Regions from separate parts of the Cupriavidus sp. 05T41 genome, predicted to be linked through region 1. Evidence: predicted binding sites of a transcription regulator. Region 1 holds the regulator's gene; each other region holds the start of a gene.
The links. Region 1 encodes HrcA, which represses chaperone genes, less so after heat shock. Its sites were predicted from a motif close to TTAGCACTCNNNNNNNNNGAGTGCTAA; they were not measured.

Region 1 (9,490 bases):
CGTCCCGGTCGTGCCAGTGGCCGCGTCGGCCGAGCCCGCGCCCGTCCAGACCGATTTGCGCGACCAGGGCCGGCTGACCTTCAACGATCCGATGTACTTCCTGGTCGGCGCGCATGACGGCGCCAACGCCAAGTTCCAGCTCAGCTTCAAGTTCCGCATCTTCGAGGGCGAAAACCCGTCTTCGCGCAGCCTGCTGGACAACCTCTACTTCGGCTACACGCAGTTCTCGCTGTGGGACCTGGCCGGAGACTCCCACCCCTTCCGCGACACCAATTACCGGCCGAGCCTGTTCTACTACCTGTCGGATACCGGGGTGCATAACCGCACGATCAGCCGTCTTTCGCTCGCCGCGGGCCTGGAGCACGAGTCCAACGGCCGCGACGGCGACCAGTCGCGCAGCATCAATACCGTCTTCGTCAAGCCGACCCTCTACCTGGGCGACTTGAGCAGCTGGCACTGGAGCGTATCGCCCAAGCTCTATTACTACCTGGAGAAGAACGACAACACGGATATCGCCAGCTACCGCGGCTACATGGACCTGAAGCTGGCCTACGGCAAGCCGGATTCATGGGAATTCGCGGCCACCATGCGCAAGGGCACGCAGAAGTACTATGGCAGCGTCGACGCCTCGGTGACCTATCCGCTCGCGCGGCTGATCCCGGGCACCGCGGGCTATCTGATGGCGGGCTATTTCGTCGGCTATGGCGAGAGCATGCTGGACTACAACCACAAGCTGCCGTGGCAATTCCGCCTCGGCTATGCCTTGTCGCGCTAGTCCCGCCGGGCAGCCCGCCACGCGCGCGGGCCGCGCTTCAGCCCGCCAGGGGCTTGCCGCTGGCCTTCAGGCGGGCATTGGCCACCGCCGCGGCGAACTGGCCATGACCGTGCCAGCCGGTGGCACGGCCGAGTTTCTTGCCCTTGTGGAAGAACATGAACACGGGGATTCCATGCAGGCCGAAGCGCCTGCCCAGTTCGGGGTGCGCGTAGACGTTGGCATGCAGCCAGTGCAGCTCTAGCGCGCGCACCGGCTCGGGATTGGCCAGCATGGCTTTCTTCGCCATTTCGCAATTGAAGCAGTCCACGCCCCAGAAGAACACGCACACCAGAGCATCATCGGCAGCCGCAATGGCGGCGTCGATATCGTCGCCGTTCACCTCGCGCATGCCGAAAGTTTCGAAGGCATGGTGATCCAGGTGCGGCGCCGCGTCGGCGGCGGCTTCGGCCGGCGCGCCGGCAGCGGACTTGTCTGACGAGGTAGACATAGGCTTCTCCAGCAATGAAAAACGCCCGGGCCAGTGGCACCGGGCGTTGCTCGTGCCGCCGGACAGGCGGACAACGAAAGCGATGCGCCGCCGTTACTTCGGGGCGGACACCGTCACCAGCGCCGGACGCAGCACACGGTCGGCGATCGTGTAGCCGCGCTGCAGCACCGACACCACGGTATTGGGTTCCTGCGGCGCCGGCACCATCGAGATGGCCTGGTGGCGATGCGGGTCGAACTTTTCGCCGACCGGATTCAGCTCGACGATCTTGCCCTTCTCGAAGGCGCTGGTGAGCTGGCGCGCGGTCAGCTCCACCCCTTCGCGCAGCTTGGCGATGTCGCCGGAACCGTCGGCCAGCGCGGCCTGCAGGCTGTCCATCACCGGCAGCAGGTAGTCGGCGAAGCTCTCGATAGCGAACTTGTGCGCCTTGGCGACGTCTTCCTGGGCGCGGCGGCGGATATTCTCGCCCTCCGCGGTCGCCCGCAGGAACATGTCATAGTGCTCCTTGGCCTTGGCTTCGAGCGTGGCCAGCTGGGCGGTCACGTCCTCCGCGGCGGCGTTCTCGGCCTGGCCGGCCGGCGCGTTGTTCAGCTCCTCGCCGGCGGCCGCCGGCGGCGTCGTGGTGGATGGCGTCTGCTTCTGTTCTTCCATGTCGATCCGTATCAATACAAGGACGCGGCCGGCCTGGCGCTGGCCGCGGGTGGTAAATCGGCAAATGTATCCTGCAATTGGTGACAGGCATCCATTATTTCAAGAGTGCACCGCGCCGGGGCACTGAAACACACGGTTACAAAGAGGTGCACATGGAAATAGGGGCCATATTGCTTTGCTGCAGCGCACCCCCTAAGATGAAACCGTATAAAAATGACAAAAATACCGGGGTCGAAGATGCATCACAAGTCGGGCCACACTCGAAAGGTTAGCCATGCATAAGCTACCTGTTCTGACGGTCTTCCTTCTCGCCGCATTATCGGTGATGACAGTCTTTATCTGCCTCTCCGGCGCCTTCACGCCGCGAGACACCGAATACGGTAGTGGCAAGGCGGTCTTCAAACACTACATCGTTCCCTTCGTTCGCTGATCCAGGCCGGTGAGCCGCGGCGCCGCATGCGATGGCGCCGCTCGCCGCCTCCTGAGTCCTCTCGGCTCCCCGACTCTCAGCTCCCGAATCCGTCCAGCAGGCGGCGATCCCGCTTGGTCGGCCTGCCCTGCAGCCGCGAGGCCGGCTCCACGTTGAGCCGCCGGTTTTCCGCTTCCTCGCGTCGTCGCGCCTGGCTTGCCTGCGTCTCCGCATAGAGCGTCTGCGCCACCGTCGCCGACCCGCGCGCGCCGGCGATGCCCCTGACCAGCACTTCCCAGCGCTGCTGATGCGCCTCGAGCACGATGGTGTCGCCCGGCTTGACCTCGCGCGAGTTCTTGCAAGGCTGGCCGTTGACCTGCACCTTGCCACGCTCCACGGCCTCGGCCGCCAGCGAGCGGGTCTTGAAGAAGCGCGCGCACCACAGCCATTTGTCGATGCGCAGGCGCGCGTCAGCCTCGAAAGATACGTTCATTCTGTCATCTCCATGCCAGGGGCCGGCTTTGCCGCGCCCGTGTCACGCCGCAGCCCCGCGCATCTGGGCCTGGGTGCGGCGAGCCTCCAGTTCGTGCGGGTGCGGCAGCCGCAGCGGCCATCCCTGCAAGTGCTGCAAGCCGATCTCCGCCAGCCCGGCGATCCAGCTCTCGGCATCGTTGAGGCAGGGAATGTAATGGAACACCTTGCCGCCCGCCACCTGGAATTCGGAACGTCCTTCCATGCCGATCTCCTCCAGGGTCTCCAGGCAGTCGGCCGGGAATCCGGGGCAGAACACGTCGACCCGCCCGGTGCCGACCTTGCCCAACTCCTGCAGCGTGGGTGCCGTGTAGGGCTGCAGCCATTCCGCGCGGCCGAAGCGCGACTGGAAGGTAACCTGGTACTGGCCGGCTTGCAGGCCCAGCGCCTCGCCCAGCAGGCGGCCGGTCTTCAGGCATTCGCAATGGTAGGGATCGCCCAGTTCCAGGGTGCGCCGCGGCACCCCGTGGAACGACAGGATCAGCTTGTCCCCACGCCCGAAATCCGGCGTGCCGTGCTGCGCCCAGTATGCCCCCACCTGCTGGTGCAAGGCGGCAATATAGGCCGGATGGTCGTGAAAATGCTTGACCAGCCGCAATTCTGGCTGATTCCGCCAGGTCGCCAGCACGCGGAACGCTTCGTCGAACGCCGTGGCCGTGGTGGTGCCGGAGTACTGCGGATACAGGGGCAGCAGCAGGATGCGCTCGGTGCCCTGGCGGCGCAGCGCCTCCAGCACGGAAGCGATCGACGGGTTGCCATAGCGCATCGCGCACGCCACCGTCACTTCGTGGCCCTGCTGGCTGAGCAGCAATTGCAGGGCGTGGGCCTGGCGTTCGGTATGCACGAGCAGTGGCGAACCGGTCATCTGCGCCTCGCGCAGCCAGACCGACTCGTATTTCACCGCCGAGGCGCGCGAGCGCAACGGCAGGATGATGCCGTACAGGATCGGCAGCCAGGCAGCGCGCGGGATCTCCACCACGCGCGGATCGGACAGGAACTGCCTGAGATAGCTGCCGACGGCCTTCGGTGTCGGCGCATCGGGCGTGCCGAGGTTGATCAGCAGGATCGCCGTGCGCGGCGCCTGGCCATGCTGATAGGCCGGTTCGGGGGTAGTCGTCATGGTGTTTCCGGTGTGGCGGGGCGGGACGCGCCAAAGGCGCGCGGCCGCCGGGTCTCGCCGAGCAGACGGGAGGAGCGGAACAGGCAGTCGGTGAGACCGGCCCTGGCCAGCACTAGTTCTGGCTCAGCGCGCTGGACAATAGCCTCGCGGTGATGTCGACGATCGGGATCACCCGTTCGTAGGCCATGCGGGTGGGCCCGATCACCCCCAGCGTGCCGACGATCTGGCCGTCGACCTCGTAGGGCGCCGTGATGACCGCCATGTCTTCCAGCGGCACCAGCTTGCTCTCGCCGCCGATGAAGATCTGCACGCCCTGGGCGTGGCTGGAGACGTCGAGCAGCTTGAGCAGGCCGGTCTTGTGCTCGAACACGTCGAACAGCCGGCGCAGCTTTTCCATGCTGGAGGACAGGTCCTCCACCTCGAGCAGCTTGCGCTCGCCGGAAATGAAGACATGATTGTCTTCTTCCTCCGCCATGGCGCTGCTGCCCGCTTCCACCGCCGCCTGCATCAGCTGCGACATATCCATGCGCAAGGCCTGCAATTCCCCGCGCAGGTGGTCGCGCACATTGTCGAAGCTCATGCCGGCGTAGTGCGAGTTGATGAAATTCGCGGCCTCGACCAGTTGCGACGCCGTGTACGGCAGCTCGGTCTGGATGATGCGGTTCTGCACGTCTCCCTCGGGGGTGACGATGATCAGCAGGATGCGCTTGTCCGACAGCCGCATGAACTCGACCTGGCGAAACGCCTGCGCGCGCCGCGGGGTCATCACCACGCCGGCGAAATGCGACAGATTGGACAAGGTATGCGCCGCCGACGTGATCATCCGCTGCGGCCCGAGCTGCTGCCCGCGCAACTGGCCCAGGATCTTGCCGGTCAGCTCCGCCAGGTTGAGCGCGCTGTCCAGCGGCTGGGCGGTCAGCATGGTATCGACGAACAGCCGGTAGCCGCGCGGGGTCGGGATACGCCCCGCCGACGTGTGCGGACTGGTGATGAACCCCATTTCCTCCAGGTCCGACATCACATTGCGGATGGTGGCCGGGGACAGATCGAGACCGGAGTACTTCGACAAGGTCCGCGAACCCACGGGTTGCCCCTCGGCGATATAGCGCTCGATCAGGGTCTTGAGAAGCGTTTTCGCACGTTCATCCATGATGCACCCGATTTTACGCAGGTTTTACCCGTTCGGGCGGCTCGTGCACGCCCGCGCACGCCCGGACGTGCCGCCTTGCTGACAATGGTCGCGGCGGTATGGTCTAATCCGGGCATGTCTTCGCTCCCCACGCCCGGCGCCGCTCGCGCGCCCTTTCGCACCGTCGCCCTGATCGGCAGGTACGCCACCGCCGGCATCGAAGGCCCGCTGGAAGAGCTTGCCGCCTGCATCCTCAAGAACGGCCAGGATGTGGTGTTCGAGCGGGAAACCGCGCTGGCCACGGGCCTGACCGACTACCCGGCCCTGCCACCCGGCGAGATCGGCAAGCATGCCGACGTCGCCGTGGTGCTGGGCGGCGACGGTACCTTGCTGGGCCTGGCGCGCCAGCTGGCCGGCTTTCAGGTGCCGCTGATCGGCGTCAACCACGGGCGCCTTGGCTTCATGACCGACATCCCGCTGGAAGACGTGCATTCGGTGCTGCCCGACATGCTGGCCGGACGTTATGAATCCGAGACCCGCATGCTGCTGGAGTCGCAGGTGGTGCGCGACGACGGCGTGATCTTCTCCGCGCTGGCCTTCAACGACGTGGTGGTCAACCGCTCCGGCATCTCGGGCATGGTGGAGCTGGCGGTCTCGGTGGACGGCTACTTCATGTACAACCAGCGTTCGGACGGCCTGATCGTGTCCACGCCGACCGGCTCCACGGCCTACGCCCTATCCGCCGGCGGACCGATCCTGCACCCCACGCTGTCCGGCCTGGTGCTGGTGCCGATCGCCCCGCACGCGCTGTCCAACCGCCCGATCGTGCTGCCGCATGACGCCGAGGTGTCGATCGAGGTGGCCACCGCGCGCGACGCCAGCGTCAACTTCGACATGCAGTCGCTGACCTCGCTGCTGCCCGGCGACCGCATCGTGGTGCGGCGCTCGGCCAAGACCGTCCACCTGCTGCACCCGCTCGGCTACAACTATTACGCCACGCTGCGCAAGAAGCTGCACTGGCACGAGTACCCGAGCGAAGACAACCGGCTCTGATCCGGCGCGGTCGCAGCCCACCGCGACCATGCCGGCCGGCGCCTCCCGCAGACCGCCCCCCAACCTGACCCTGACCCGTCGCCCACGATGCTGCGCAGCCTGTCCATCCGCGATTTCGTCATCGTCGACACGCTCGACCTCGACTTTACCCCGGGCTTTACCGTGTTCACCGGCGAGACCGGCGCCGGCAAGTCGATCCTGATCGACGCGCTGGCGCTGGTGCTGGGCGAGCGCGCCGACGCCGGCGTGGTGCGCGAGGGCGCCGCCCGCGCCAGCATCAGTGCCACCTTCGCCACGCCGCCCGGGCTCGACGCCTGGCTGGCCGAGCATGACCTGACCGGCGACGACGGCACGGTGCTGCTGCGCCGCACGGTCGATGCCGGCGGACGCGGCAAGGCCTTTATCAACGGCGCCGCCGCTACGCTGGGCCAGCTGCGCGAGATCGGCGACCGCCTGGTCGACATCCACGGCCAGCATGCCCACCAGTTGCTGCTGCGCCCGGACGCCCAGCGCCTGCTGCTCGATGCCCACGCCGGCCTCACCGCGCAGGCCGGCGCGGTCGCCGAGGCGTGGCGTTCGTGGCGCGCCTGCGTGCGCCAGCGCGAGACAGTCGAGCACCATTCGCGCGAGATGGCGCTCGAGCGCGAGCGCCTCGAATGGCAGGTCGGCGAGCTGGAGAAGCTCGCGCCGCAGGCCGGCGAATGGGAAGACATCCAGGCCGAATACAACCGTCTTTCCCACGCCGCCGGCCTCATCGAAGGCAGCCGCGCCGCGCTGGAAGCGCTGTCCGAAGCCGACGGCTCGGTGCTCTCCACGCTCAACAGCGTGGTGCAGCGCCTGCGCCAGCTGGCCGACGTCGACCCGGCCCTGGGCGATGTGCTGGCGGCGCTGGACCCGGCCCAGGTCCAGGTCGAGGAAGCCGCGCACTCGCTCAACCGCTATGTCGACCGGCTCGATCTCGACCCGGAGCGCCTGCAGGTGGTGGAGGCGCGCATGCAGGCGCTGCACACCACCGCGCGCAAGTACCGCCTGCCGCCCGAGCAACTGCCCGACGAGCTGCAGGCCCGCCGCCAGCAGCTCGACGACCTGCAGTCCGCCCAGGACCTGAACAAGGTGATGGCGCGCGAGGCTGCCGCCCGCGCCGCCTACCTGACCATCGCCCAGCACCTCGGCGCGGCCCGCAAGGTGGCCGCCGAGAAACTCTCCGCCGCCGTAACGGAAGCCATGCAGGGCCTGTCGATGGCCGGCGGCAGTTTCGCCGTGTCCCTGCACCCGCTCGAGGAAGGCCAGAGCCACGGCCTGGAGCAGGTCGAGTTCCTGGTCGCGGGCCATGCCGGCGTCAGCGCGCGCCCGCTGGCCAAGGTGGCCTCCGGCGGCGAACTGGCCCGCATCAGCCTGGCAATCTCCGTCATCACCAGCGAAGCCGCGCCCACGCCGACCCTGATCTTCGACGAGGTCGACACCGGCATCGGCGGCGCGGTGGCCGAAGTGGTCGGCCGGCGCCTGCAGGAACTGGGCCGTGCGCGCCAGGTGCTGTGCGTGACCCACCTGCCGCAGGTGGCCGCGCAGGCCGGCGCCCATCTGCTGGTCAGCAAGGAAACCAGCGAGCGCGGCGCACAGGGATCGGTCACCCGCTCCCGCATCCGCGCGCTCGACGCCGCCGGCCGCGTAGTCGAGACCGCCCGCATGCTCGGCGGGTCCACCGTGACCGCTACCACCATGCAGCACGCCGAGGAAATGCTCGCGCAAGGCGCGCGCAGCAGCGCCGGCCCGGCCCGCGAAGCGCGCCGGTCACGCCGCGCCGCCAGCTGACGGCGCCCGTCCTCCGGCCCAGTAACCACACAGGAGTCTTCCATGTCCCTCGGCAAGCAGCCGCACTCCCGCAAACCGGCCCGTCCGCTGCGCCTGACCGCCGCCTGCGGCGCGCTGGCCCTGCTGGCGCTCGCCACGCTGAGCGCCTGCCAGGCCCAGCGCCCGTCCGCGCCGCCGGCCAACAGCATCAGCGCCGACCGTGCCGTGGGCGACATCATGGTGCGCTTCACCGCGCCGCCGGTGATCGCCTCCGAAGACGCCGGGCGCCTGCTCGAATCCATCGCCGGGCCGATCCGCTTCGTGGTCAAGCGCCCCATGTCGGGCGGCGTCTGGCTCGTCACGGCGATCTCCGCCTCGGCCGACGCCACGCTCGACCAGGCCGTGGCCACCCTGCGCACCGCGCCGCGCATCGAGACCGCCGAGCCCGACCGCGTGCTCAAGCCCAACCGCACCCAGCCCATCGGCCGCGACATGCAGCCGGGCTGACGCTGCCGGACGGCGCGTTTCATGCCATTGTCAGCTTGCCGTAGTCGAATGCGGGCACTCGGACGTTGAGCTATCTTGAAGTTTTGTCGCTGTAACCGAGGTTTCCGGCGCAATCGCGCAAATGTAGTTTCCGGGGTGCTCCGGCGGGGTGCTCCGCCGCGGTCGGTCCGACGCGGACAAACGGGAGGAGGCAGACATGCAGCAACCGTTTCAGCATCGGAATGGCAGGACCTCGCATCTGGCACGGCGCGCCACCGCGCTGCTGGCGCTGGGCGCCAGCCTCTGGCTTGGCGCACCGGTCACCGCCGGCGCGGCCCCTGACCCGGCGGCGCGCCCGGCGCCACGCTACAGCGGCAACTTCATCGTGCGCTGGCGCGATGGCGCCACCGCCACCGGCACTGCCAGCGACAGCGCCACCACCGGGTCGCAATCCGAGCGCATGCTGAGTGTGCGCCAGAGCACCGGCGTGGCGCTCTCCGTGAAGCGCCAGATGGGCGGCAGCCTGCAACTGCTGAGCGTCGGCGACGCCGACGCCGCCGACCCCGAGGCCACCGCGGCCCGCCTGCGGCAGGACCCGCGCATCGCCGAGGTGGTGCCTGACCGCTGGCTGCGCCTGCACGACACCACGCCCAACGATCCCCAGTTCGCCCTCAACCAGCCCTACCTCAACACGCCCGCCGTGGTCGTGGGCGGCGTCAACCTGCCGCCCGCGTGGGACCGCACCCGCGGCAGCAGCAACCTGGTGATCGCGGTGCTCGATACCGGCTACCTACCCCACCCGGATCTCGCCAGCCGCATCGTGCCGGGCTTTGACTTCATTACCGACCCGGCCATCGCCAACGACGGCGACGGCCGCGACGCGAATGCCATCGACTCGGGCGATGGCGTACCGGCCGGCTTCACCTGCCCCGGCACCTCCACACCGACCACTACCGCCACCAACAACAGCTGGCACGGCACCCGCGTGGCCGGCACGCTGGGCGCGCTCACCAACAACGGGCAGGATATCGCCGGCGTGGACTGGAACGCCCGCATCC
Region 2 (9,490 bases), on a different contig from region 1:
GCATGGTGCCGTGGTCGGTGCTGATCGGCGGCGCGGCCGGGATCTGGTTGCTGGCGGGTGCCGCTTTCGCCATTAACTGCCTGGTCGAGCAGAAAGTGGATGCGCTGATGCGCCGCACCGCGTGGCGGCCGTCGGCGACCGGCGAGATCACCACGATGCAGACCCTGGTGTTCTCGGCCGTGCTGGGCGGGGCAGGGATGTGGGTACTCCATGTCTTCACCAACGACCTGACCATGTGGCTGACGGTGGCGACCTTCGTCGGCTATGCCGTGGTGTACACCATCCTGCTCAAGCCGGCCACGCCGCAGAACATCGTGATCGGCGGGCTGTCCGGCGCGATGCCGCCGGCGCTGGGCTGGGCGGCCGTGGCGGGCAACGTGCCCGCCGAAGCCTGGTTCCTGGTGCTGATCATCTTCACCTGGACCCCGCCGCATTTCTGGGCCCTGGCGCTGTACCGCCGCGCCGACTACGCCAAGTCCGGCCTGCCGATGCTGCCGATCACCCATGGCGAGCGCTTCACCCTGCTGCATATCCTGCTGTACACGCTGATCATGATCGCGGCGACGCTGCTGCCCTTCGTGTACGGCATGAGCGGGTACATCTACCTGGCGGCAGCGCTGGTCCTGGGCGGCGGTTTCCTGGCCTATGCCTGGAAGTTGTTCTGCAACTATTCCGATGCGCTGGCCCAGCGCACGTTCCGCTTCTCGATCCTCTACCTGTCGCTGTTGTTCGCGGCGCTGCTGATCGATCACTATTTCAAGTTCCTGCCGCAGTCCTGAGCGATGCCGGGAGCACCCGCGCGGTTGCGGCATCTTGTCGCGGCCCCGGCGCGGGGCGGTGCCGATCGGCGATACTGCATCTATCTGCCAATGTGACCAGGCCGCCGTCCGCCTCCATCCGGCTTTCCGGGGCGCCCGGGCCGGCCTGTCCGCCAATCAAGCCGCCAATCAAGCGAATCGCATGCCAAGCCGTCTCTTTCCGGGTTCTTCGTCCAGCTTTGCGCTGTTCCGCCGCTTCTGCCTGCTGGCGCTGTGCTCGCTGCTGCTTGCCGCCTGCGGCCAGCAGCGCGCCTCGTTCAAGAATGTCGACATCAGCGGCGGCAGCGAATTCGGCAAGGATTTCGTCCTCACCGACCACAACGGCAAAGTGCGCTCGATTGCCGACTTCAAGGGCAAGGCCGTGGTGATGTTCTTCGGCTATACGCACTGCCCCGATGTCTGTCCCACCACCATGGCCGAGCTGAAGGCGGTGATGGAGCAACTGGGCCCGGATGCCGACCGCGTGCAGGTGCTGTTCGTCACGGTCGATCCCGAGCGCGATACGCAGGCGCTGCTGGCGCAATACGTGCCCGCCTTCGATCCGCGCTTCCTGGGCATGCGCCCGGCCGACGACGCGGCGCTGCAGAAGGTGGCCAAGGATTTCAAGGTGTTCTACGCCAAGGTGCCGGGTACCTCGCCAAACAACTACACGATGGACCACTCTGCCGGCAGCTATGTATTCGATCCGAGTGGCCGGTTGCGTCTGTTCATCCGCCACGGCCAGGGCCCCGAACCGATCGCGCACGACCTGAAGCAGCTGCTTTCCTGAAGCGGCTCCGCCCGCCAGGGGCGGGATCTCCGGACAAAAAAACAGGGCCGGTCGCGAGACCGGCCCTGTTCCATTCTGGCGCGCGGCTTTCGTTCCGCCGCGCTCCCGCGCAACTATCAGGCAAAGGCCTGCAGCGCACCCTTCATCTTCTTCATCGCCGCGGTTTCGATCTGGCGGATGCGCTCGGCGGAGACACCGAACTCGTCAGCCAGCTCGTGCAGCGTTGAGCCGCCGGAGCCGTCGTCGTTGACGTGCAGCCAGCGCGCCTCGATGATGCGGCGGCTGCGGTCGTCCAGCTTGGTCAGCGCTTCTTCCAGGCCTTGCACCTGCATGCGGTCGTGGCGCTGGGCCTCGATCACGCGGGTCGGCTCGTTGTGGTTGTCAGCCAGGTAGGCGATCGGCGCGAACTCCTCCTCGCCGTCGTCGATCTGGCCTTCCAGCGCCAGGTCGCCGCCCGACAGGCGGGTTTCCATCTCCATCACTTCTTCCGGCTTGACGTTCAGCTCGCGCGCGACCGCGTCGACCTGCTCCGGCGTGAAGGTATGGGCACCCTGCTTGTGGCTGCGCAGGTTGAAGAACAGCTTGCGCTGGGCCTTGGTGGTCGCCACCTTGACCATGCGCCAGTTCTTCAGCACATATTCGTGGATCTCGGCCTTGATCCAGTGCATGGCGTACGACACCAGCCGCACGCCCTGGTCCGGGTCGAAGCGCTTCACGGCCTTCATCAGGCCGATATTGCCTTCCTGGATCAGGTCCGCGTGGGGCAGGCCATAGCCGAGGTACTGGCGGGCGATGGACACCACCAGGCGCAAGTGCGACAGCACCATGCGGCGAGCCGCATCGACGGAGTCATGCTCGCGCAGATCGCGTGCAAGCCGCTGCTCTTCCTCGGGGGTGAGCATGGGGATACGATGGACAGCCTGGATATAGCTGTCCAGGTTTCCCAGGTTTCCGGGAAACGTCAGCGCAAATGCCCCGGCGCCCTGAGGCGCCGTAGGCAGGCGGCTGCTGGTTTGGGTTTGGTCGGCAGATAGGACCGCGTTCACTCGATTGCTCCTTTCGCATCCGGCGGGTGGGTTGCCCGCGGCGCTCGCCCTGAAGGGTCCGCGCACTGCATTGCAACACATATTAGCACTCAAGCCGGGAGACTGCTAAGTTGGAGTCCTTATAGGGTTGATAGTTCCAGGTAATTGGCTTCTGTTTTCAAATAGCCTTTTTTCTGGCTTTCTTCCTGCTATGTGGAGCGACCACTATCCGGCAGCCCCCGCAACGCCATCGGACATTGATTAGAGGGGCGCCGCCGGTCCCGGTTCTGTCGCGCAATGAGATGCTGTGTTTCACCAGCGGCTACACTCTTTTCATTCATGCGGCCGTCAGCATCGGCCTAACCGGGGAAAATGCATGTCTGCTATCGAACACTTGCTCAAACCGCACGTACGTGACCTGGGCGACGGTTTTACCGTCAGCCGGGTGCTGCCGGCCGCGGCGGCCCAGACCGTGGGCCCGTTCATCTTCTTCGACCATATGGGGCCGACGGTGCTTCCGGCCGGGCAGGGGATGGATGTGCGCCCGCATCCGCATATCGGGCTGGCGACCGTCACCTACCTGTTCGAAGGGGAAATCCTTCACCACGACAGCCTGGGCAGCAAGCAGGTCATCAAGCCGGGCGACGTGAACTGGATGACGGCCGGCCGCGGCATCGCGCACTCGGAGCGCTCACCGCAGGCAGCCCGCGAGGCCGGTCCGCGCCTGCACGGCATCCAGACCTGGGTGGCGCTGCCCAAGGAGCACGAGACCGTGGAGCCTTCCTTCTTTCACCATCCTGCCGCGACCCTGCCCAAGCTCGAGCGGCCCGGGGTGCGGATGACGGTGATCGCGGGCGATGCGTTTGGGGCCGAGGCGCCCGTGAAGGTCTTCAGCCGCACGCTGTACGTGGCGATCGATCTGGAGCAGGGCGCAAGCCTCGAGATTCCGCCGGAGCATGCGCAACGCGGCATCTACCCGGTAGACGGCGTGGTCGCGCTGGATGGGGAAGTGTTGCCTGAGCGCCACATGGCGCTGCTGGTGCCGGACCAGACGGTCACGCTGACGGCCGAGGCGCCGTCGCGCGTGATGCTGCTCGGCGGCGACCCCACCGACGGGCACCGCTTTATCTTCTGGAATTTCGTTTCCAGCAGCAAAGATGCCATCGAAGCCGCATCCCAGCGATGGGAGGACGACCAGTTCCCGCGCGTGCCCGGCGAGGACGACCGCATCCCGCTGCCACAGCGCAAGCGCTGACGACGCTGACGACGCGGGCGCCGCCAGCCTCGCCTGCCGCCCCGTTCCCCGTTCAGACCGGGCTGGCCCAGGCCACGCGCGTGCCCTGCTGCAGGCAGCTGCGGATGGCCTCGACCTGCGTGGCGATCGGGGCCGGGACCGGCGCCTTGCCATCCAGCACGGAGCGGATCCAGGCCGCAGTCTGCGCGACGTCGTTGCCGGGTGGCAGTTCCGGCACCTCGCTGATCGAGCCCGCGGTGGGGTCGACCAGTGTGCGCTGGTGCCCGTCGTGCAGCCAGTCGATGCGGCCGCCGCGCCGCGCGTCGGCGACCACCTCGCCCTCGGTGCCGCGCGCCAGCAGCACATTGGCAGGCTCGCGCGAGAAGTAATCGGTCAGGGTCTCGCGGTACTCCGGATGCGTGTAGCTGTACAGGCGCAGGGCCTCGGCCGGCGTATGCGCGCCCACCGGCTGCAGCATCTTGACCACCGTGTGCGAGGAGTTGCGCAGGCCGATCTGCATGCGCCGGTCGAGCATGCGGGCCAGCGCCGGCGACAGCACATCGATCGGCAGCACGGCCAGCGGCCCGGGCTGCCCGGCCTTGGCGCAAAGCAGGGTTTCAGCCTCGGCCACCGTGGCGCAGGGCGCAATGCCCAACGCTTCGAACAGCGCGATGCTGGTCACGCGCCCGTTGAACTCCCGGGTGCCGTGGACCAGCACGGGATGGCCTTCGCGCGCCAGTAACATGGCCAGCAAAGGGATCAGGTTGGGTTGCTTGCGCGCGCCGTTGTAGCTGGGGATGGATACCACCACGCGCTCGGGCGGCGCGGCCAGCGGCAGGCAATGCGCGTGCGCGGCGTCCAGCATGCCGGCCAGTTCGTGCGGTGCCTCGCCCTTGATGCGATAGGCCATCAGCACCGCGCCCAGTTCGATATCGGCCACGCGACCGGCCAGCATGGCGTCAAACAGCGCCTGCGCGTCTTCGCGCGGCAGCGCGCGGGCGCCATTGACGCCCCGGCCGATCTCCTTGATGTACTTCGCCGCGGCGAAGGCGGCGGCGGGCTGGGGCGTGGAGGACGTATCGGTCATGGCGGGATGGGACAGTGTTGTTTGAGGTTCATGATAGCGGAGCGGGCCGGCCCTGCCCATGGCGGCGGCCGGCCCCGGTCAGTCACCTCGCCGTTCCGCGCCGGTCAGGCCGCTTCCTTCAGCGCAGGATTGCGCTGCTTGCGGTACAGGAAGTCCAGCACCGCGGTGCGGCAGGCGTGGTAAGTCTTGTCGTCGGCCAGCGCCATGCGTTCGCGCGGACGCGGCAGGTCCACCGGCAGCACTTCGCCGATGGTCGCGGCGGGCCCGTTGGTCATCATGACGATGCGGTCGGCCAGCAGCACGGCTTCGTCCACGTCGTGGGTCACCATCACCACCGTGCTGCGGGTCTTGGCGACGATCTTGATCAGCTCGTCCTGCAGGTGGGCCCGGGTCAGCGCATCCAGCGCGCCGAACGGCTCGTCCATCAGCAGCACCTTGGGCTCCATCGCCAGCGCGCGCGCGATACCCACGCGCTGCTTCATGCCGCCCGAGATTTCCTGCGGGTACTTGCTCTCGGCATGGGTCAGGCCAACCATGGCCAGCGTGTCATGCGTGCGGGCCTTGAGCTGCGCGCGGCTCTCGCTGCCGCCGAACACGCGTTCTACGCCGAGGTAGACGTTGTCGAAGCAGGTCAGCCACGGCAGCAGCGAGTGGTTCTGGAACACCACCGCACGGTCCGGGCCCGGACCGGCGATCTCGCGTTCGGCGCAGATCAGCGCGCCGCTGCTGGGGCGGTCGAGGCCGGCCAGCAGGTTCAGCAGCGTCGATTTGCCGCAGCCCGAGTGGCCGATCAGCGTGACGAACTCGCCGCGGGCGATGGTCAGGTTGACATCGCGCAGGGCGACGAACGGTCCCTTCTTGGTCTTGAAGGTCTGGCCCACGTTTTCGATACGGACGAACTTTTCCATGACGATCTCCCGGATGCCTTAGTTGCCGTAGCTGAATTTCCTGGCCAGGCTCAGCAGCGCGTATTCCAGCAGCAGCCCCACCACGCCGATGATGAAGATGGCGATCACGATGTGCTCGACCTTCAGGTTGTTCCACTCGTCCCACAGCCAGAAGCCGATGCCGGTGCCGCCCGTGAGCATCTCCGCGGCCACGATCACCAGCCAGGCGGTGCCGATGGACAGCCGCACGCCGGTCAGCATATAGGGCAGCACCGCCGGCAGCAGCACCCGCGTGAACACCTTCCACTCGGACAGGTCGAGCACGCGCGCCACGTTCAGGTAGTCCTGCGGCACGCGCGTCACGCCCACCGCGGTGTTGATCACCATCGGCCAGATCGAGCAGATGAAGATGGCCCAGATCGCCGCCGGGTTGGCGGCCTTGAACAGCAGCAGCCCGATCGGCAGCCACGCCAGCGGCGAGACCGGCCGCAGCAGGCTGATGATCGGCGCCATCATGGCGTTGAGAAAGGCAAAGCGGCCCAGCGCGAAGCCAGCCGGAATGCCGATCAGCGCGGCCAGCCCGAAGCCCGCCGCGACGCGCGCCAGCGACGCCAGCACATTCCAGCCGATGCCCTGGTCGTTGGGGCCGTTGCGGTAGAACGGGTCGGAAAACAGCGGCACGGCGGCGTGCCAGGTGGCGGCCGGGGTGGGCAGCGCAGGGCTCATCGTGGCCACGCCGTGCCAGAACAACAGGAACAGCGCAAAGCCGGCGACGGGCGGCATCGCCTTGAGCACGACGGCGCTGACGGCCTCGCGCCGCGCGGCGCGGCGCGCATCGGCCTGAGCCTCGAGCGCGCGGCGTTCGGCGCGCTCGTGCGCTTGCTGGTCGCCGAGCACGGCGAGTCCGGCGGTGCCGCCGGCGTCGGTGGAGGAGACTTGGTTGCCGGCATGTTCGGCCGGTCGAGCTAGTGCATTCACATCAGGCTCCTTCAGGCGCCGGCGCGTCGCCACGCCGGCATTCGGGCTGCAATCGAACCGGCTCAGGCTTTGATCTTGAATCCGTCGGCGTACGCCTTGGGGTCCTTGGTGGCATCCCATGTCACGCCGTCGATCAGGCGCGCCGTGCGGAAATCGCTCTTGGGCACCGGCACCTGCGCGGCTTCGGCCGCCTGCTTGTAGACATCGATGCGGTTGACCTTCTTCGCCACCGCCAGGTAGTCGGGGTGGTCCTTGAGCAGGCCCCAGCGCTTGTGCTGCGTGAGGAACCACATGCCGTCGGAGAGGAAGGGAAAGTTGGCGCTGCCGTCCTGGTAGAACTTCATCGAGTCCGGGTCGTCCCAGGTCTTGCCCAGGCCGTTGCTGTAGCGGCCAAGCATGCGGTCCAGGATGATGTCCATGTCGGTGTTGACATAAGACTTGGCGGCAATGGTTTCGGCGGTCTTGCGGCGGTTGGAGGCCGACGCGTCGATGTACTTCGAGGCTTCGAGCACGGCGGCCACCATGGCGCGCGCGGTGTTGGGGTACTTCTGCACGAACTCGGCCGTGGTGCCCAGGGTCTTCTCCGGGTGATCCTTCCAGATGGCCTGCGTGGTTTCCGCGGTGAAGCCGATCTTGTCGGCAATGGCGCGCGCGCCCCAGGGTTCGCCGACGCAGAAGCCATCCATATTGCCCACGCGCATATTGGCCACCATCTGCGGCGGCGGCACGGTGATGGCCTTGGCGTCCTGCATCGGGTTGATGCCGTTGGCGGCCAGCCAGTAGTACAGCCACATCGCGTGGGTGCCGGTGGGGAAGGTCTGGGCAAAGGTGTAGTCGCGCTTTTCCTTCGTCATCAGCGCCTTCAGGCTGGCGCCGTCCTTGACGCCTTTTTCCGCCAGCTTGGAGGACAGCGTGATGGCCTGGCCGTTGTGGTTGAGGTTCATCAGCACGGCCATGTCCTTCTTGGGCCCGCCGATGCCCAGCTGCACGCCGTAGATCAGGCCGTACAGCACGTGCGCGGCGTCGAGCTCGCCGTTGACCAGCTTGTCGCGCACGCCGGCCCAGGAAGCCTCCTTGGTGGGCGTGATCTTGATGCCGTATTTCTTGTCGAAGCCGAGCGTGCCGGCCATGACCACGGAAGCGCAGTCCGTCAGCGGGATAAAGCCGATCCGCACCTCGGGCTTCTCCGGCGCATCGGAGCCCGCCGCCCAGGCGCCGGCGCGCACCAGCGGGTCGACCAGGGTGATCACGCTGGCGCCGGCGATGGTGGCCAGCGCGCGGCGGCGGCCGCTGCTGGCGGGCACCGCGTCGGCGGCGGCCGTGCTGGCATCGTTGGCGACCGCGGCGTGCAGCGGCTTGGCAAGCTTCAGGCGAGAGGGCATTCCACGGCTCCAAATGAAAAGCGTCCTGAACCGCGCCGCTTTCGCCAGAATGCGGGGCAGGTCAGGACGCCGTTGTCCCGTGATGCGGCGCAGCCTTCGTTGGCGGCGCACATCGGATAGTGATCGGCCTTCGTTGGCCGTCATGGTATCTACGCAAGCGGCGTGCCATGCGTTCATTCGCCGGCGAGGGGCAGGTGCGGCAAAAGGCGGGCATCGGGCGCACGGCGACCGGGAAAAGGGAGGGAGGAATGCGGCGGGCCTGAGCGCACTCGGTGCGCGGCGTGCGCCGGCGCGGCGCCATGTTTGTGCAATGCACCAAGCCCGTGCGGGCCGGTTGCCGGCGCCGTGGGCTCAACTCATCACATCGATCACGCGCCGCGCGGCCTCGACCAGCTTGATGCCGCGCTCCATCGCCATGCTGCGCAGGCGCTTGTAGGCCTCTTCCTCGCTCATGCCGCGCTCCTTCATCAGCAAGCCCTTGGCACGCTCGACTTCCTTGCGCTCGGCCAGCTGCAGGCGCGTGGCATCCAGCTCGGCGCGCAGTTGCTGGTCCAGCTCGAAGCGCGCATAGGCCACATCCAGCACGGTCTTGACGCGCTCGGCGCGCAGGCCGTCGACGATGTAGGCGGTAATGCCCGCCGTGAGCGCCGCCTTGATGCGCTGGGCGTCGTCGTTGTCCGTGAACAGCACGATCGGCCGTGGCGCGTGCTGCGTCGAGACGCACACATGCTCCACGGTGTCGCGCGCAGCCGATTCGGAGGCGATGATGATGAGATCAGGCTGCCGTGCAGCGATGGCGTCGGGCAGGCGCATGTCCGCGTCCGCCGTCTCGATGTCGGTGAAACCCGCCGATACCAGGCCGGCCTGGATGGTCTCGACATTGAGCGGGTCCGCGTCGTGCGGATCGCGCACGAGCAAGATGCGCAGGCTGCGCGAACCCGCCGCGGGTGGCGTCGCGGGACGGGGCGGGCTGGGAGGGGCGGGAGGGCGTCGGGTCATGTTTCCATTGGCGTCGGGACTTGCCATGCAAGATCCGCGCCGACTACGTCTTTATTGTATTGCGGGGTTTCCCGCATTCAATGTCCGCCGGCGTACAAGCCCGAAGGGGGCGGTGTATGCTATTGCCCTGCTGCGCGGCAGGGCGTCTGCCGGCAACGCGCGGCCTGACAAACACAGTACAAAGTCTGGAGAGTTGGATGACCGAATTCGTATTCGCCCCGCCCGCGCCCACCGGCGTGCCCGTGCGCGGCGGCAGCGCGCAGTTCCCGGTGCGCCGGGTCTACTGCGTGGGCCGCAACTATGCCGCCCAC
Region 3 (9,490 bases), on a different contig from region 1:
TTGCCTGCCCGCGGGCTGCCAGCGGCGGACTCTGGTGCGGCGGCAGTTGCCCCGAATCCCGTGCGCGCGGCGAGCATCGTTTAGAGCACAGCGGGAGCGGTTCGCGCAAGCCGATGCGGGAGAAGCCTTGCTGTGCTCTTGCCGAGCCCGGGACGTTCATCGAGAATGATCGGGCAACAAGGCGACGCCACGCTCGGGCGGCACACCCGAGGCAGCGGCGGAAAGAAGGGAACACAAGACACGCGACGAAGACGGCATGACGATTCGACGCGTAGCGGCCAGCCAAAGGAAGCCTTCAAATGAATAATCTTCGTCGGGAGCTCGCGCCAATCTCTGAGGGAGCGTGGGAGCAGATCGAGCAGGAAGCATCTCGCACCCTCAAGCGCTACTTCGCGGCTCGGCGCGTTGTGGATCTGGTCGGACCGAAGGGTCTCGGGTTTTCCGCGGTCGGTACCGGCCAGGTACGGCAAATCGAGTCGCCAGGCGATGGTATCGAAGCCGTCCAACGCGATGTGCGGGCCCTGGTGGAGCTACGGGTCCCGTTTGATCTGTCCCGCCTGGAGATGGATAGTGTCGAACGAGGGTCGAGCAATCCCGACCTGCAGCCACTGAAGGATGCGGCTCGCAAACTCGCGCATGCGGAGGATCGCATTGTCTTCGAAGGCTATGCGGCGGCCGGGATCCAGGGGATTTCCCAGGGTGCCAGCAATGTCGCACAGGCCCTTCCGCCCGATGTCGGCGGGTATCCGGCCGCGGTGGCGCAAGCGCTGGACCAGTTGCGCCGTGCCGGTGTCGATGGCCCCTACAGATTGCTTCTGGGTGACAAGCCATTCACGGACGTCGGCGGGGCCACCGACAATGGCTATCCCGTCCTGCGGGACCTTCGCCAGCTTGTAGACGGCGAGATCATCTGGGCGCCGGCAATGGAAGGCGGCATGGTGCTCACCGGGCGGGGCGGCGATTTCGAACTGCACATTGGCCAGGACGTTTCCATCGGCTACCTTGACCATTCCGAGGCTACCATTCGATTGTATCTGCAGGAAACCCTCACGTTTCTCATGTTGACTGCAGAGGCGGCCGTGATGCTTGAACGTGCCGGGCGGTAGATGGCCGGCCATGCGCCCGGATCGTCCGCCAGCCAACTTATGCAAAGGGCGGCTGCCGTTCCAAGGCAATGTTCGGACCGCCTTTCTGAAATTCACGATGCCACCTGAACCCAAAGTATAGGTAACGATGAGCGATAATTGAGCGGCGCCTATCGTTCCGTTATCGCTGGAATTCGACATGGAAAACACTCGAAAAAATGCCTGACATCATCCCCGAACAGCAAGCCGTGTGTAGTCCGATCACCCGTAGCGCGATCTTTATCGTCGCGGTCCTGTCAGCAGGCGATGACAGCGCAGATGCCGTGCGCGCGTTGTGCGCGGATATCGGCGCGCTCGTTCGTGCCGTGGGAAAGCGGGTCCCCGGCGGAAACCTCTCGTGTGTCTGCGGATTTGGTTCGGATGCCTGGGACAAGCTGTTCGGCGCCCCCCGCCCGGCCGGCTTGCACGCCTTCCGGGAATTCGGCGCCGGCGATCGCCGCGCCATGGCGACGCCGGGTGACCTGCTCCTGCATATTCGCGCCGAGCACATGGATCTGTGCTTCGAACTCGCAACGCAGCTGATGAGCCGGCTTGGCGCGGCCGTGTCGGTGGTTGACGAGGTGCATGGCTTTCGCTACTTCGACATGCGAAGCATGGTCGGTTTTGTCGACGGCACCGAGAACCCGACCGGAGCCGAATCCATTCGTTTCACGATCATCGGTGACGAGGACCCTTCGTTCGCCGGGGGCAGCTATGTGATGGTGCAGAAGTATCTGCACGACATGGCTGGCTGGAACAAGCTGCCCGTCGAGACGCAAGAGCGAATCATCGGCCGCACGAAGCTGTCCGACATCGAACTCGATGAGGCGGTCAAGCCGTCGTCGTCGCATAGTTCGCTCACCACCCTCGAGGAGAACGGAGAGGAGGTGAAGATCTTGCGCGACAACATGCCTTTCGGGCAGCCGGGCAAAGGCGAATTCGGTACGTTCTTCATCGGATACGCCCGTTCGCCCAGGCCGCTGGAACAGATGCTCGAGAACATGTTCGTGGGGCGGCCGCCGGGCAACTATGACAGGTTGCTTGACTTCAGCAGGGCAGTCACCGGCGGCTTGTTCTTCATTCCATCGGCAACGCTGCTGGAGGACCTTGCCGAGCGTCACCCGGATTCCATTCAAGCCGACGGTGGAGGTCACGATTCGATTTTGTCGTCCGAGGCGCAAGGCCATGACGGCTCGCTGAAGATCGGTTCGCTAAAGGCAGCCTCGGAAGCCGATTGACCTGGTTCGACATGCCCGGGAAGATCGCCTACGTGAACTGATACGGCCGCACCGGCAGCGTTTCCGGCGGCAGCTCGCGATCGCAAAGCTCGAGAACAGATCGCTCGATATTGCGCGTCATCGCATCGAGCGCCAGCGCGTTCGGTGCAAGTCCGAATGGTTCGGCGACTTCGCTTGCGATCGCTTCCAGTGCGATCAGCGTGTAGGAGATAAAGACGCATAGCAATGGCGTGAAAAGCTCGGTCGAGTCGACCAGGCCGAAGGGAAGCATCACGCAATAGGCATAGACGGTTCGATGCAGCAGCACGTTATAGGCAAACGGGATCTGCGTGGAGATGATCCGCTCGCAGCCCCCGAGCACGCCGCCCAGCTCGTTGATCTGCTGGTCGAGTATCCAGCGTGTGCTGTCGGTTGCGGCGACTTGTCCCTGGCAGCCGGCGAGGCCGCGGCGAATGTCGTTCAGCAAAGCCATCGGCTTGTAGCATTTCCCCTGCAACGCCGCCATCTGGTCGGGGCCGAGGTAGCGGCGCAGGTCCTCTGTCGGGTCAGTCATGCGCAAGCGATGCTTGAGCGCATAGGCGAATGCAATCAGCATATTGGTGATCCGGGTACGATCCGCGGCAGGCAGGTTCTCCGGGAGGTAGCAGAGCATCTGCGATGTGAGCGCCCGCGATGCAATCAGCAGACTGCCCCATAGATGGCGAGCCTCGTTGAAGCGGGCGTAGCTGGCGTTGTTGCGAAACGCGAGGAAGATGGCCAGTGCCAGGCCGAACAGCGTGAACGGTGCCGTATTGAGCGGAATCTTCTCGCCGAATATCCGGCCATGCGTGAACACCGCCAGGCTGCTGACAGCCCCGATGAAAACCAGTTGGGGAAGGATGGTCTGCAATACCGAACCGTTCCAGGCGAACAGCATCAGGAACCAGTTTTGCCTCGGCCTCACGATCATGGCGTCGTTTCCCCGACATTGGCGTGGCCGGGGCTGGCGTCGCCTTCCCGCACCTTGCCCCGGAAGACCCGGTACTGAAGTGCGTTATAGACCAGGATGATCGGTAACACAACGATGGTGCCAACCGGCGCGAAGCGCTGGCTGGACGGGCTGGAACAGGCTTCCCGGATCGTCAGCGACGAGGCCGATCCGGGCCGCCGCCAACCTTTGAAGGCAGATATTGATCGCCTCGGTCGCGCCCGCGTTTGTCACGTTCCGGAGCATCAAAGCCGGCTGACGTCCACCGGGGAGGACATGGCGATCGGCTTCGAATGCTCGCAACGCCTGCATTCGTCACCCGTCGCTTGCGCGTTGCAGGTCGACGAAATAGCCGGACTGCGGCCGGCTCACCAGCAGGCCGCGGCTTTCCAGCAGCAGGTAGGCGTGAAGCACCGTGGTAATGCTGATCCGGTGTTGCCGGCTAGCCTGCCGCACGGAAGGCAATCGTCCGCCGTGCCGGTAGACACCTTGCCGGATCAGCCGCTCGATATCGTCGGCGAACCTCTCGTAGAGCTTCATCGGACGCTCCTCCCGGCCGGATCGGCGCCAGGTGCATCGCGGTAGCGGAAGCCTCGATCGTGCGCTTGCGGCGGCACGGCCGGACTGCATGAATCGGGTCTGGTGGCGCTGTTGCCGGGCAGCGCAACTATGTCGGGTCGTCCGCGGCGCAAGCCGGCGACAAGGTGGAGGCAGACTTCGCGTATCTTCCCTGGTTCGTCTTTCACGACGGTAGCTCCGATCAATGCGCGTCGCCGGGCCTTGGGGACTGGAACTGGCTGCGCGTCATTTTGTTGAAAGGAAGAGTAGGGGCGAAGCTGTATTGCCAGGAGGCACACATGAGCGTGCCGAAAAAGAGTACAGATTCAATCCTGTGCCAATATCTGGAAAGCTGTACTTGAAGTCGCTGGCATGTGCCGAAACCGGCGCATCGCGGGGTTGCGCTGGGAGGGCGCGCCGGCCGCGCCCGCGCGGTGAGGGTGCGGCTGCGATTGCCCGGGAACCGGGGAAAAGGTGAGCGGACTCGCGTAAGTCCGTCGGCCGTGACCTGCCGAGGCGGCCCGCCCGGAGCACTGGTCGCTGCCTGATTCGCTCGCGCATCGACAGCATCAAGGGTAAACACGTATCAAGTCGCTGACTTGAAAACGTAAACCCCCGTCCCTATAATTAGCACTCGTTGGGTTAGAGTGCTAACAGCCCTCTCTCAGCCTTCCGATTCTGCTGGCAGCCAGCTAAAGCGGCCAGTTCTTGTGAACGTAAAATCACTTTTTGTACCAAGGAGTCCGTATGAATCTGCGTCCTTTGCACGACCGCGTGATCGTCAAGCGTCTGGACAATGAAACCAAGACCGCTTCCGGCATCGTGATTCCCGACAATGCTGCCGAAAAGCCTGATCAAGGTGAAGTGCTCGCCGTGGGCCCCGGCAAGAAGGATGACAAGGGCGCTTCGATCGCTCTCGACGTCAAGGTGGGTGACCGCGTGCTGTTCGGCAAGTATGCCGGCCAGGCCGTGAAGGTGGATGGCCAGGAACTGCTGGTCATGCGCGAAGAAGACATCATGGCCGTGGTGAACAAGTAATCCACGCCACCCCCCGTACAGATTTAGGAGATTCAGAACATGGCAGCTAAAGACGTAGTGTTCGGCGACGCCGCCCGTGCCAAGATGGTCGAAGGCGTGAACATTCTCGCCAACGCAGTGAAGGTGACCCTGGGCCCGAAGGGCCGCAACGTGGTGCTGGAGCGTAGCTTCGGCGGCCCGACCGTGACCAAGGACGGCGTGTCCGTGGCCAAGGAAATCGAACTGAAGGACAAGCTGCAGAACATGGGCGCGCAGATGGTCAAGGAAGTGGCTTCCAAGACCAGCGACAACGCCGGTGACGGTACCACCACCGCAACCGTGCTGGCCCAGTCGATCGTGCGCGAAGGCATGAAGTACGTTGCCGCCGGCATGAACCCGATGGACCTGAAGCGCGGCATCGACAAGGCTGTGGTGAACGCGGTCGAAGAGCTGAAGAAGCTGACCAAGACCACCACCACCAGCAAGGAAATCGCCCAGGTCGGCTCGATCTCCGCCAACAGCGACGAAGTGATCGGCAACCTGATCGCTGAAGCGATGTACAAGGTCGGCAAGGAAGGCGTGATCACCGTGGAAGACGGCAAGTCGCTGGCCGACGAGCTGGAAGTCGTGGAAGGCATGCAGTTCGACCGCGGCTACCTGTCGCCGTACTTCATCAACAACCCGGAAAAGCAAGTTGTCGCCCTCGACAACCCGTTCGTGCTGCTGTTCGACAAGAAGATCTCGAACATCCGCGACCTGCTGCCGGTGCTGGAGCAAGTGGCCAAGTCGGGCCGCCCGCTGCTGATCATCGCTGAAGACGTCGAAGGCGAAGCCCTGGCGACCCTGGTGGTGAACAACATCCGTGGCATCCTGAAGACCGCCGCCGTCAAGGCTCCGGGCTTCGGCGACCGCCGCAAGGCCATGCTGGAAGACATCGCCATCCTGACCGGCGGTGCAGTGATCGCCGAGGAAATCGGCCTGACGTTGGAAAAGGCAACCCTGCAAGAACTGGGTCAAGCCAAGCGCATCGAAATCGGCAAGGAAAACACCATCATCATCGATGGCGCCGGCGATGCAGCTTCGATCGAAGCCCGCGTGAAGCAGATCCGTGCCCAGATCGAAGAAGCGACCTCGGACTACGACCGTGAAAAGCTGCAAGAGCGCGTGGCCAAGCTGGCCGGCGGCGTTGCAGTGATCAAGGTTGGCGCAGCCACCGAAGTCGAAATGAAGGAAAAGAAGGCACGTGTGGAAGATGCACTCCACGCAACCCGCGCAGCCGTGGAAGAAGGTATTGTCCCCGGCGGCGGTGTGGCCCTGCTGCGCGCTCGCGCTGCCATCGCGAACCTGACCGGCGACAACGCCGACCAGAACGCCGGCATCAAGATCGTGCTGCGCGCCATGGAAGAGCCGCTGCGCCAGATCGTCCTGAACGCTGGCGAAGAAGCCTCGGTCGTGGTGGCCAAGGTCATCGACGGCAAGGGCAACTACGGCTACAACGCCGCCACCGGCGAGTACGGTGACCTGGTGGAAATGGGCGTGCTGGACCCGACCAAGGTGACCCGCACCGCGCTGCAGAACGCAGCTTCGGTCGCGTCGCTGATGCTGACCACCGACTGCGCAGTTGCAGAACTGCCGAAGGACGATTCGGCTCCGGCAATGCCGGGCGGCATGGGTGGCATGGGCGGCATGGACGGCATGATGTAAATCTGCCGGCCTGCCTCCAGGGCAGCCTGCTTTACCCGTAGCATCCGTAGTAGCAAAAACCCCCGCTGGCGCGAGCCGGCGGGGGTTTTTGTCTTGGGGCCGCCGCTTCGCGCGGACTGGGCGGCTTCAGATCTCCACGGTGAAGCACCAGTCGAATGCCGGGTTCTCCAGCTCGCCGGTATGGCGTCGCACGTAGCCGCGCGGATTGCACACCACGCGCGCGCCGTCGAGACGGTAGTCGAAGCCCGTATGCGTATGGCCATGGATCCACAGGTCGGCCTGCGCAACCAGGTCGGGCCGGCGCGAGATGAAACCCGCGGAGACCACGTCGTGCGAGTAGCGTGGATCCAGGCTGCCGAGATCGGGGGCGTGGTGCGTCACCACCACGGTCTTGCCATCGAACGGCGCGGCGAGCTGCGCCGCCAGCCAGGCGCTGGCGGTCTCGTGCAGCGCGAGCGCATCGTCGGTGGTGAAGCGGCGGCGCTGGCCGTCGCCGCCGTCGATCTCGATCAGGCGGTGATCCACCATCCGGCTGGCGCACGCCCGCATGGCCTCGTCGCGCCGGCCGGTGCCGAACAGTGTGTAGTCGGTCCACCAGGTGGTGCCGATCACGCGCGCGCGCTCGCCGGCGGGGCCGTCGAAGTAGGCAACGGCCCCGTTGAGCAGATGGACATGGGCCGCGTCGCGCGCCGCGTCGGCCATGGCGGCCTCGGCCGTGTCGAACGCACTCTCGTAGTACTCGTGGTTGCCGGGCACGTAGACCACCGGCTGGGCAAACGTGCTGGCGGCCCAGTCCACGCCGGTGCGGCCGTTGGCAATGTCGCCCGCCAGTACCACCAGGTCGGCGGCGCAGTCGGGCACGGATGCGGGGATGTCGTGTTCGATGTGCAGGTCGCTGAGGATGCGGATCTTCATGCTCTCTCCATGCCGCGCGCACGCCCGGGCGCGGCGTGCCCGTTCGCATGGATTCTTCAGAAAACCCCGGCCGCGGTCAAGCGCGGCCGGGCCATGCACCTATTTGGAGATGCGCAGGATCTCGGAGGCGAGCTTGGAGAAGCAAGGCTTCAGGTTGTCGATGGTCTTGGCGTAGCAGTAGACGCCGGAGGTCTGGTTCTTGTTGTACAGCGGCGCGTCGATGGTATTCGCCATGTTCTTGAGCAGGTTCGCGTCGAAGCCGCCGTTGCCGTCGAGTCCCAGCGTGAACACGTACACATTGTTGTTGCGCAGGTAGCTGGCCATCTCCACAGCGACGTTGGTGGCGGCGTTGTAGACGTTCTGGGACGAGTATGCCGACGTGACGGTGTACGGCACGGTGGTCGGGTAGATCGGGAACTCCTGGTCGGAGGCATTGTGCGCGTTGTAGTACTGCGGCATGCCCATCGGCTGCACCGTCGTCGTGACGACGGTGCCGTCGCTGTTGCCGTTGTTGTCGTCGCCGGTGCTGTTGCTGTTGCTCACGTTGGCGCATGCGCCGCTCATCTTGGTGTTCTGTACCGTGGTGATATAGAAGCCATTGGGCGTGGAGCCGGGCGACGATGCCGTGATGCCGCCCGCGCAGCTGTTGCCGGTCGGCGTGGTGGCGCCGGTGGTGGTGGTGCTAGAGCAACTGCGGCGCCCGCACGTGGTGACCCGCGTACTCGTGGTGCTGCCCATCTGGTAGGTGGCCGCCAGCGTGTTGGGCTGCCCGTCCGAGAAGAACACCACCACGCGCAGGCTGGAGCGGTTGGTGGTGATGCTGTCAAGCTGGGAGCGGGCCTGGTACAGGGCCTCGGCATAGTTCGTGTTGCCGCCATTGCTCAGGCCGCTGATGGTGCTCTGCATCGTCTTGCGGTCGAAGCCGCGCGTGGTCTTGCTGATCGGGATGTCGGAGACAGCGCCCGAGGCGAAATGCACGAGCCCGACGCGGTCCGACGAGGGGCTGAACTGGTCGAGAAAGGTGTTGGCGTTGGACTTGACCGTGCTCCAGACGGGCGACATCGAACCGGACGCATCGATCACGAAGATCAGGTCGAGGTCCTTGCGGATCGACTGGGCCGTCGCGGCGACCGCGACGTTGTTCATGCCGAGCACCTTCATCAGTGTGAGCGGCATGGTGGCCGATGCCGAGACATTGATGGTGACCGCGCCCGCGGTCGGGGTGTCGAACAGCACGGCCGGCGTGGCCAGCGTCGGCACGGCCTGCAGGTAGCCGCTCGGGAAATTGGTGTTGAAGAAGTCCTGCGCCGCCTGCCGTGCGGCGGCCGCCTGGTCGGGTTGCGTGGTGCCGTTGGTGACGGCGCGCGCCGCGGCGACCGCGGCCGAGTCCACCGCGGCATTGAGCTTGGCCTTGGTCACGTAGGCCATGCCCGCGTCGATCGCGAGCCCGGCCGCGCCGAGCAGGCCGATCATCGTCACGGCGGCGACCAGGGTGATCTGGCCGCGCTGCCTGCCGGCACCCGGCGCGCGCGTGCTTCGCAGTGTCGTTCGCGGGGTTTTCATGGCGGCTCCTTTGTCTTGTTCTTGTGGCGGCAGTCAGAACGATGTGACCGAATACAGGTTGGGGCCGATGTCCGGCATCTTGAGCAGCCCCATGGTCAGCCCTTTGAACAACATGTCGAAGTTGTAGTAAGACTCGACCACGTAGACGATCTGGCCGTCGCTGAGCAGGCCCGTCATGGCATTGGCGGTGGGCGACGTGCTGCCGCCGGCGGGCATGCTGCCGCAGCTGCCGTCGCTCTGCCACTGGCCGCTGCCGCTGCCGCAGTTCCAGACCTTGCTGCCCGGGACCGAGCCGCCGAGCGACCAGCCCCCGGCCCAGCGGTATTGCTCGAGCACGATGTTGCGCACGGCGCAGTTCTTGCCGTTCTTGTTGCACTCGTTGTCGCCCATGACCTTGGTGATGT

Region 2: a site for HrcA is predicted at 2,716-2,742, ahead of rpoH (RNA polymerase sigma factor RpoH). Genes of this name have one in related genera too.
Region 3: a site for HrcA is predicted at 4,515-4,541, ahead of groES (co-chaperone GroES). Genes of this name have one in related genera too.

What each region holds. Positions count from the first base shown of each region.
Region 1 is NZ_JBFTLQ010000017.1:20,338-29,827, reverse strand. Features, by position in the region: gene AC1DKV_RS12720 (phospholipase A) at 1-775, shown strand, start outside; gene AC1DKV_RS12715 (thioredoxin family protein) at 813-1,262, opposite strand; gene grpE (nucleotide exchange factor GrpE) at 1,356-1,913, opposite strand; gene AC1DKV_RS12705 (hypothetical protein) at 2,188-2,343, shown strand; gene AC1DKV_RS12700 (RNA-binding S4 domain-containing protein) at 2,420-2,815, opposite strand; gene hemH (ferrochelatase) at 2,858-3,973, opposite strand; gene hrcA (heat-inducible transcriptional repressor HrcA) at 4,086-5,123, opposite strand; gene AC1DKV_RS12685 (NAD kinase) at 5,238-6,155, shown strand; gene recN (DNA repair protein RecN) at 6,243-7,967, shown strand; gene AC1DKV_RS12675 (hypothetical protein) at 8,010-8,453, shown strand; gene AC1DKV_RS12670 (S8 family peptidase) at 8,650-9,490, shown strand, end outside.
Region 2 is NZ_JBFTLQ010000010.1:153,364-162,853, reverse strand. Features, by position in the region: gene cyoE (heme o synthase) at 1-779, shown strand, start outside; gene AC1DKV_RS08695 (SCO family protein) at 961-1,587, shown strand; gene rpoH (RNA polymerase sigma factor RpoH) at 1,704-2,633, opposite strand; gene AC1DKV_RS08685 (pirin family protein) at 2,989-3,867, shown strand; gene ybiB (DNA-binding protein YbiB) at 3,920-4,933, opposite strand; gene AC1DKV_RS08675 (ABC transporter ATP-binding protein) at 5,038-5,841, opposite strand; gene ntrB (nitrate ABC transporter permease) at 5,860-6,798, opposite strand; gene AC1DKV_RS08665 (CmpA/NrtA family ABC transporter substrate-binding protein) at 6,861-8,180, opposite strand; gene AC1DKV_RS08660 (ANTAR domain-containing response regulator) at 8,532-9,179, opposite strand; gene AC1DKV_RS08655 (fumarylacetoacetate hydrolase family protein) at 9,377-9,490, shown strand, end outside.
Region 3 is NZ_JBFTLQ010000005.1:8,966-18,455, reverse strand. Features, by position in the region: gene AC1DKV_RS04520 (family 1 encapsulin nanocompartment shell protein) at 300-1,106, shown strand; gene AC1DKV_RS04515 (Dyp-type peroxidase) at 1,304-2,362, shown strand; gene AC1DKV_RS04510 (bestrophin family protein) at 2,391-3,311, opposite strand; partial or broken gene AC1DKV_RS04505 (hypothetical protein) at 3,308-3,490, opposite strand; partial or broken gene AC1DKV_RS04500 (GntR family transcriptional regulator) at 3,578-3,869, opposite strand; gene groES (co-chaperone GroES) at 4,635-4,925, shown strand; gene groL (chaperonin GroEL) at 4,965-6,608, shown strand; gene AC1DKV_RS04485 (metallophosphoesterase) at 6,735-7,523, opposite strand; gene AC1DKV_RS04480 (vWA domain-containing protein) at 7,623-9,086, opposite strand; gene AC1DKV_RS04475 (TadE family protein) at 9,120-9,490, opposite strand, start outside.